DNA from 2 places in the Streptomyces sp. NPDC107522 genome. Region 2 is predicted to be linked to the other one. Evidence: riboswitches for the same ligand, from Rfam matches in the RefSeq annotation. Region 2 holds a riboswitch; the other holds the start of a gene.
The links. A riboswitch is a leader RNA that binds a small molecule or an ion and turns the genes downstream of it on or off. The one in region 2 is predicted to bind glycine.
Positions count from the first base shown of each region.

Region 1: another riboswitch for glycine. It lies ahead of gcvP (aminomethyl-transferring glycine dehydrogenase); the one in region 2 lies ahead of gcvT (glycine cleavage system aminomethyltransferase GcvT).

Region 1 is NZ_JBVKAU010000022.1:117,973-121,375, forward strand. Features, by position in the region: gene gcvP (aminomethyl-transferring glycine dehydrogenase) at 1-1,616, opposite strand, end outside; glycine riboswitch at 1,793-1,889, opposite strand; gene ACZ7L6_RS39535 (PRC-barrel domain-containing protein) at 2,004-2,411, shown strand; gene ACZ7L6_RS39540 (DNA polymerase IV) at 3,097-3,403, opposite strand, start outside.
Region 2 is NZ_JBVKAU010000013.1:954-4,356, reverse strand. Features, by position in the region: gene ACZ7L6_RS31780 (enhanced serine sensitivity protein SseB C-terminal domain-containing protein) at 1-24, opposite strand, end outside; gene ACZ7L6_RS31775 (enhanced serine sensitivity protein SseB) at 200-991, opposite strand; gene ACZ7L6_RS31770 (AAA family ATPase) at 1,104-1,778, opposite strand; glycine riboswitch at 1,948-2,046, shown strand; glycine riboswitch at 2,070-2,177, shown strand; gene gcvT (glycine cleavage system aminomethyltransferase GcvT) at 2,216-3,343, shown strand.

The sequences.
Region 1 (3,403 bases), on a different contig from region 2:
GGCGCGAAGGGGTGCAGCTGCCCGAACTCCGGCCAGGTGACCGGCTCCATCTCGGTGGTCGCGTTGAGCTTCATCGTGCAGGAGCCCAGCGGGATCATGCCGCGGTCCAGCGCATAGTCCCGGTCGGCGAGCTTGCGCAGGTAGCGCAGCATCGCCGTCTCGGAGCGGTGCTGGTGGAAGACGGGGTGCGTGAGGTACTCGTCGGAGCGCAGCAGCCCGCCCGAAAGCGCGTCCTCGGTCTGCGCGTCCAGCGCCTCGATGTCACCCTCGACCCCGAAGGCCGTCCATACGGCGCCCAGCTGGGTCCGCGTGGTGGTCTCGTCGCACGCGACGGACACGTGGTCGGCGTCGACGAGCCGCAGGTTGACACCGTTCTGCCGGGCCGCGGCGACGACCTCGGCGGCCTTCGAAGGCACTCGTACGGTCAGCGTGTCGAAGTAGGAACCGTGCACGACCTCGACCCCGCCGGCCATGAGCCCCGCGGCCAGGATCGTGGCGTACCGATGGGTCCGCCGGGCGATGCCCTTCAGCCCCTCGGGCCCGTGGTAGACGGCGTACATCCCCGCCATCACGGCCAGCAGCACCTGAGCGGTGCAGATGTTGCTGGTCGCCTTCTCCCGCCGGATGTGCTGCTCACGGGTCTGCAGGGCGAGCCGGTAGGCCCTGTTCCCGTCGGCGTCGACGGACACCCCGACAAGCCGCCCGGGCAGGCTGCGCGCGAACTTCTCGTGTACGGCCATGTAGCCGGCGTGCGGCCCGCCGAAGCCCATCGGCACACCGAACCGCTGCGTCGTCCCGACTGCGATGTCCGCCCCGAGCTCACCGGGCGACTTCAGCAGCGTGAGCGCGAGCAGATCGGCGGCGACGGTGACGAGGGCACCGAGTTCATGCGCCTGCTCGATCACGGGCTTGATGTCCCGTACGACACCGGAGGCGCCCGGGTACTGGAGGAGCACGCCGTTGATCTCACGCCCGGCGATCTCGGCCGGAATGCCGTCACTGAGGTCGGCGACCACGACCTCCACCCCGGTGGGCTCGGCGCGGGTCTCGATCACGGCGATGGTCTGCGGCAGCACATCCGCGTCGACCAGGAACAGCCCCCTCTTGTTCCGGCCCATGCGCCGGGACAGGGACATGGCCTCGGCCGCGGCGGTCCCCTCGTCGAGCAGGGAGGCACCGGAGGTCGGCAGCCCCGTGAGGTCGGCCACCATGGTCTGGAAGTTCAGCAGGGCCTCGAGCCGCCCCTGGGAGATCTCGGGCTGGTACGGCGTGTAAGCGGTGTACCAGGCGGGGTTCTCCATGACGTTCCGCAGGATCACCGGCGGTGTGAAGGTCCCGTAGTACCCGAGCCCGATCATCGGGTCCAGCACCTGATTGCGGTCGGCGAGCGACCGCAGCTCAGCGAGCACCTCGGCCTCGGTACGCGCCCCGGGCAGATCCAGTGAGTCGGCGTTCTTGATCACATCCGGGACCGCGGCGGCGGTGAGCTCGTCGAGCGAGCCGTATCCGACCTGGGCGAGCATCTTGGCCCGAGCCTCATGATCGGGGCCAATATGACGCTGCTCGAAAGGGATTCCCTGTTCGAGCTCGGAGAGCGGAATGCGATGGGCGGTCATTGCGGAGGCCTCCTGGTCTGACACGACCTTCGAGGGGCACCACGGCGCGGGTACCCGGACGGCCTCCCCCTCTGTCATCTCAACCTGAGAGCTTCACCGGGTCACCCAAGGGTTCCCGGCTTTCACCGTCGGTGAGAGCGGAAGCCGTCGACACCCGCCCTGCTTTCCAGAGTGACCTCGTCCGTGCGGTACGTGGGCCTGAGAGATTCCGGGGAGGATTTGCTCCTTCGGCGCCTCCGGATGGTGTCCGGAGGACTCTCCCGCACGGGGTCAGCAGCCGCTAGCAAGCCTACCAGCGGGGTCAACGCACGGTTCTTCGAGTGGCCGCACACCCGGATGTGCCTTTTCGTAGTGCTTACGGATGAGTTGCGACCAAGTGGAGGGCCCGTGCAGACCGACATCGATCCGCGCAACCTGATCGGCCGCAAGGCCTTCGACCGCAACGGCACCAAGATCGGCACCATCGACGAGGTCTACCTCGACGACGCGACCGGAGTGCCGGAGTGGGCCGCGATACGCACCGGCCTCTTCTCCCGGGACGCCTTCGTCCCCCTGGAGCCCAGCGAACTGGTGGAGGGCACCCTCCACGTCCCCTTCGACCGCGCCCTGATCAAGGACGCCCCCGACTTCGGCGTAGGCCGCCACCTCTCCCCCGAACAGGAACTCCAGCTCTACCACCACTACGGCCTGGACGTGGCCGCACCACCCCCACCCCCGGACCGGGACTTCGGCAAGCTGGCAGGCACGGAGACCCCGAACGACAAGGGCCCCAAGACGCCCCACCCCCACCGCTGACCACGCCAACGCCGCCTATCCCACCCACAGGCCTCCCACCCCAAACAAACCCGCCCTCCCCCAGCCCTGACCAGCCGCCGCACGACGTCGACACCCCCCGTCGGACGACCTCCCACACCAACGCCACCGCGGCCTGCCACCCTGACAGCACACCGCTCACCCGCCACAGCTCCCCCGAGCCGACACCCACCCACTGAATTTCGCCCAGCACCGCCGCCGACCCGACACCGCCCTAAACCTCACGCAACTGCAGCCAGCCGTACCCCAAGCCGACGCCCCACCCGACACACGGCACCCCTGAGCCGACGCCCACCCCACACACGGCACCCCTGAGCCGACGCCCACCCCACACACGGCACCCCTGAGCCGACGCCCACCCCACACACGGCACCCCTGAGCCGACGCCCACCCGCACAGGGCACCCTCCACCCCACACAGCTGCAGACAGTCACGCCACCGCGCCCACGCCCACCCAGCAGACGGCGCCCCTCTCCGACGCAGCCGGTCGCGCCGCCAACCCAGCCCACCCGGCACGCGGCATCCCCTCTCCCACGCAGCTGCGGGCAGTCGTGCCGCTGGGGCGGCACGGGTGGGCGCAGCGGCACCCCGCCAGCGCGGGCGAGCGAACCCACCCCCGCCCGGCCCCCACGCCGGGCGAGCAACAACGCCGGCGCACCCCGCCGCCCTACCCAGGCACCGCAGGCGTCTCCCCCAAGCCCCCGCCCTTAGCCTCCCCTAGACCGACTTCCGTCTCCGAACCCCCGTCACCAACCCGACCAGCCCCACCTCTCCCAGCCCCTCCAGGCCTCCCCGACACCAACGGCAACGGATCCGCCCCCTCCAACCCCGGATCGTCCACCCGAAACGTCCGCACCCGCCCCGGCTCGGACCCAGGCGTCTCAAACCGCACCGTCACCCGCCCAAGCCCACTCCCCTGCACCCACCCATGCCCGTACTCGACATGCCGCACGTCATGCCCCGCAACCCACCGC
Region 2 (3,403 bases):
CGAGGTGGTGCCGCTCGCGCTCACCTTTTTACCGCCCCTTCGGGAAACAGCCGTTTTCGCAACCAGCTTAAGCGTTGAGAGCTCGGGACTTGATGTGGTCTGCGGGCTGCGGGTCGTTCGTGGTTGATCGCGCCCACGCGGCGGAGCCGCAGATCGATACAGCCCCGCGCCCCTGTCGGGCCGTTGCCCCTCAGGCCGCTCAGAAGTCCCGCTGGTAGAAGGGGCGAACCTTCTGGCGCATCCACTCGATCACCGGGTCCTGGGCCACGTCCAACAAGACCAGGTTCACCGGCCACTGGACCGGGACCCTGCCCAGGGCACGGCCCAGGGCCTCCGTCGGGGCGGTGCGCAGGTCGCCCTCCCACTGGGAGAGTTCCACGCCTATGAACATCACGGGGGCGGCCGTCTCGATCGCTGCCAGGCAGCGGCGGGCCGTGACGACGACGCCGGTTTCGGCGAACTCGGCCGAGGCCGCCGCGAGGAAGTCGACCGGGTCGTCCTGCCAGTCGGGTTCGTAGAGCTTGACGCGGCCCCCGGAGGTGAGGCCGTCCAGCGGGGTGCGGCCCACGCGGCAGAGCTCGGCCACCGCCACCGGCGGCAGCGGGACGCCGACCACGCCGTCCGGGTTCACGGCGATGCCCACCTGCGGGGGCAGGCCGCGGGCGAACTCCACGGCGGGGGCGACGGTGTACGACATGTGGGAGCCGACGACCTGGCGGAACTGCTCCTCGGAGCTGAAGACCGGGACGTACGCCTGCCCCTCGATCTCCATCGTGGGCAGGTCCAGCGGGCCGCTGTGCGGGCCGCCGCCGTTGGGCAGGGGGACCCAGACGAAGCTGCGGCCCAGCACCTCGATGATCCGGCCGCCCGCCGACGGCAGGCCGAGGGAGGCCGAGAGCACCTCCTCCAGCTCGTTGCCGGGCCAGCCGCCGTGCGGGTGGAGGTGTGTCTGTGCCGGGAAGTCCGCGGGGAGATCCGCTGGGAAGTCCATCTGTCTGACCGCCTGCTGTGAACCACGTCTGTGGCCCAAAAGGCTATCCGGTGTCGGGGCGGGGCAGGTCCAGGGCGGGGCAGGTCCAGGGCCGGCCAGGCCCCGGGGTCGCTCAGCCCGTGAACCCGATCCGGCGCAGGACGTCCGCCGCCGACCGGTCGATCAGTACCGCCGAGCCGCAGCCCTGGGGCAGGTCGCCCTTCTCCACGGAGCCGAGCAGGCGGGCGGCCGCCCTGCGGTGGCGCAGGAAGGCGTAGCGGGAGACGCCGCGGCCGCGCTCGCGCTGGCCTTCCAGAGCGGCGTCCGGCGTGACGTCGAGCAGCAGCAGGTGGAGGGTGCCGCCACGGCGGCGGGCCGCGCGGGCCAGCCAGCCGCGCACCCAGGCCTGGGTCCCGCAGTCGTGCACCACGACGCCCTCGCCGGAGCGCAGGGCGCGGCGCAGTCCGGCATAGTGCGCGAGGCGTACCAGGGGGCGGTAGACGCCGTAGGGAAGGAAGCCGGGCATGCGGGCGTCCCAGCGGTCCCGGGTGTCCTGGGAGTCGATGCGGATGCCCGTCACCGTCCGCTCCATCAGCGTGGACTTGCCGCTGCCGGGCAGGCCGGTGACCACGACGAGGTCCTTGGGGCCGAAGAGCAGGGCGTGCGGGCTGTGGCCGGAGCGCTCGCGCAGGTCGCGGACGACGGGTGCAGGGCACGTGCCGCGGGCTTCGCCGGCCGGGGCCGTGTGCTGCTTGGGCAGCGCGATGCCCGAGGTCGTGGCGTACGCCGTGGTGCGGTTCACCGTCATCGTCCTCCTCCGGGGTCAGGATTCCCCATCCCCACTGAGCGTAAAGAGAAGGTAATGGAGGATCTCTCGTGTTTTCGTTCGCTTCCCGCCACAAGCCGGTTACAGACGTGGCCTGCCACGGACGAGCCCGGCATGCAATGATGTCCGCGCCAACTGCATACCGGCCGCTTGAATCCGCGCGGGAGAGTCCCCAGCAGTGCAGCGCTGGGGCGCCGAAGGAGCAAGTCCCTCCCTTGAATCTCTCAGGCCCCGTTACCGCGCGGGCGAGGCACATCTGAAAAGCGGGCCGCCCCCTCTCCACCAGCAGAGAGAGGCGTGGCTCCACCCAAGGTGCAAGCCGTGATCGTCCCCGTGGCGGTCGTGGCGAACCTCTCAGGTTCCGATGACAGATGGGGAGGAACGACCTCGCCCGTCCTGCCTTGGGAGACGACCGTCCGATGAGCAGTACCGAACCCACTGGACCGCGCCACACCGCGCTCGATGCCCTGCATCGCTCGCTCGGCGCGACCATGACCGACTTCGCCGGCTGGGACATGCCCCTGCGCTACGGCTCCGAGCGCGACGAGCACAACGCCGTGCGGACCAAGGCCGGCCTGTTCGACCTCTCCCACATGGGTGAGATCACTGTCACCGGCGCGCAGGCGGCCGCCTTCCTGAACTACGCCCTGGTCGGCAACATCGCCTCCGTCGGTGTCGGCCGCGCCCGCTACACCATGATCTGCCGGGCCGACGGCGGCATCCTCGACGACCTGATCGTCTACCGGCTCGCCGAGACCGAGTACATGGTCGTCGCCAACGCCTCCAACGCCCAGGTCGTGCTGGACGCCCTGACCGAGCGGGTCGCCGGCTTCGACGCCGAGGTGCGCGACGACCGGGACGCGTACGCGCTGATCGCCGTGCAGGGTCCGCAGTCCCCCGGCATCCTCGCGTCCCTCACGGACGCCGACCTCGACGGCCTGAAGTACTACGCCGGCCTGCCCGGCACCGTCGCCGGCGTCCCCGCCCTCATCGCCCGCACCGGCTACACCGGCGAGGACGGCTTCGAACTGTTCGTGAAGCCGGAGCACGCGGTCGAGCTGTGGCAGGCGCTGACCAAGGCGGGCGAGGGCGTCGGCCTGGTCCCCTGCGGGCTGTCCTGCCGGGACACGCTGCGCCTCGAGGCGGGCATGCCGCTGTACGGGCATGAGCTGTCGACCTCCCTCACTCCCTTCGACGCCGGGCTCGGCCGGGTGGTGAAGTTCGAGAAGGAGGGCGACTTCGTCGGGCGCGAGGCGCTCGCCGAGGCAGCCGCCCGCGCCTCCGAGAACCCGCCGCGCGTCCTGGTCGGCCTGGTCGCCGAGGGGCGTCGCGTCCCGCGTGCCGGGTACCCGGTCGTCGCCGGCGCCGAGGTCATCGGCGAGGTCACCTCGGGCGCGCCCTCACCCACGCTGGGCAAGCCGATCGCCATGGCGTACGTCGACGCGGCGCACTCGGCGCCGGGAACGGCCGGGGTCGGCGTGGACATCCGCGGCAGCCATGAGCCGTACGAGGTCGTGGCGCTGCCGTTCTACAAGCGGCAGAAGTAGCACCACAAGCGGCGAAGCCGACGCCGGACGTAGAGACTGGCAGCGGTCCGTCGCGTGACC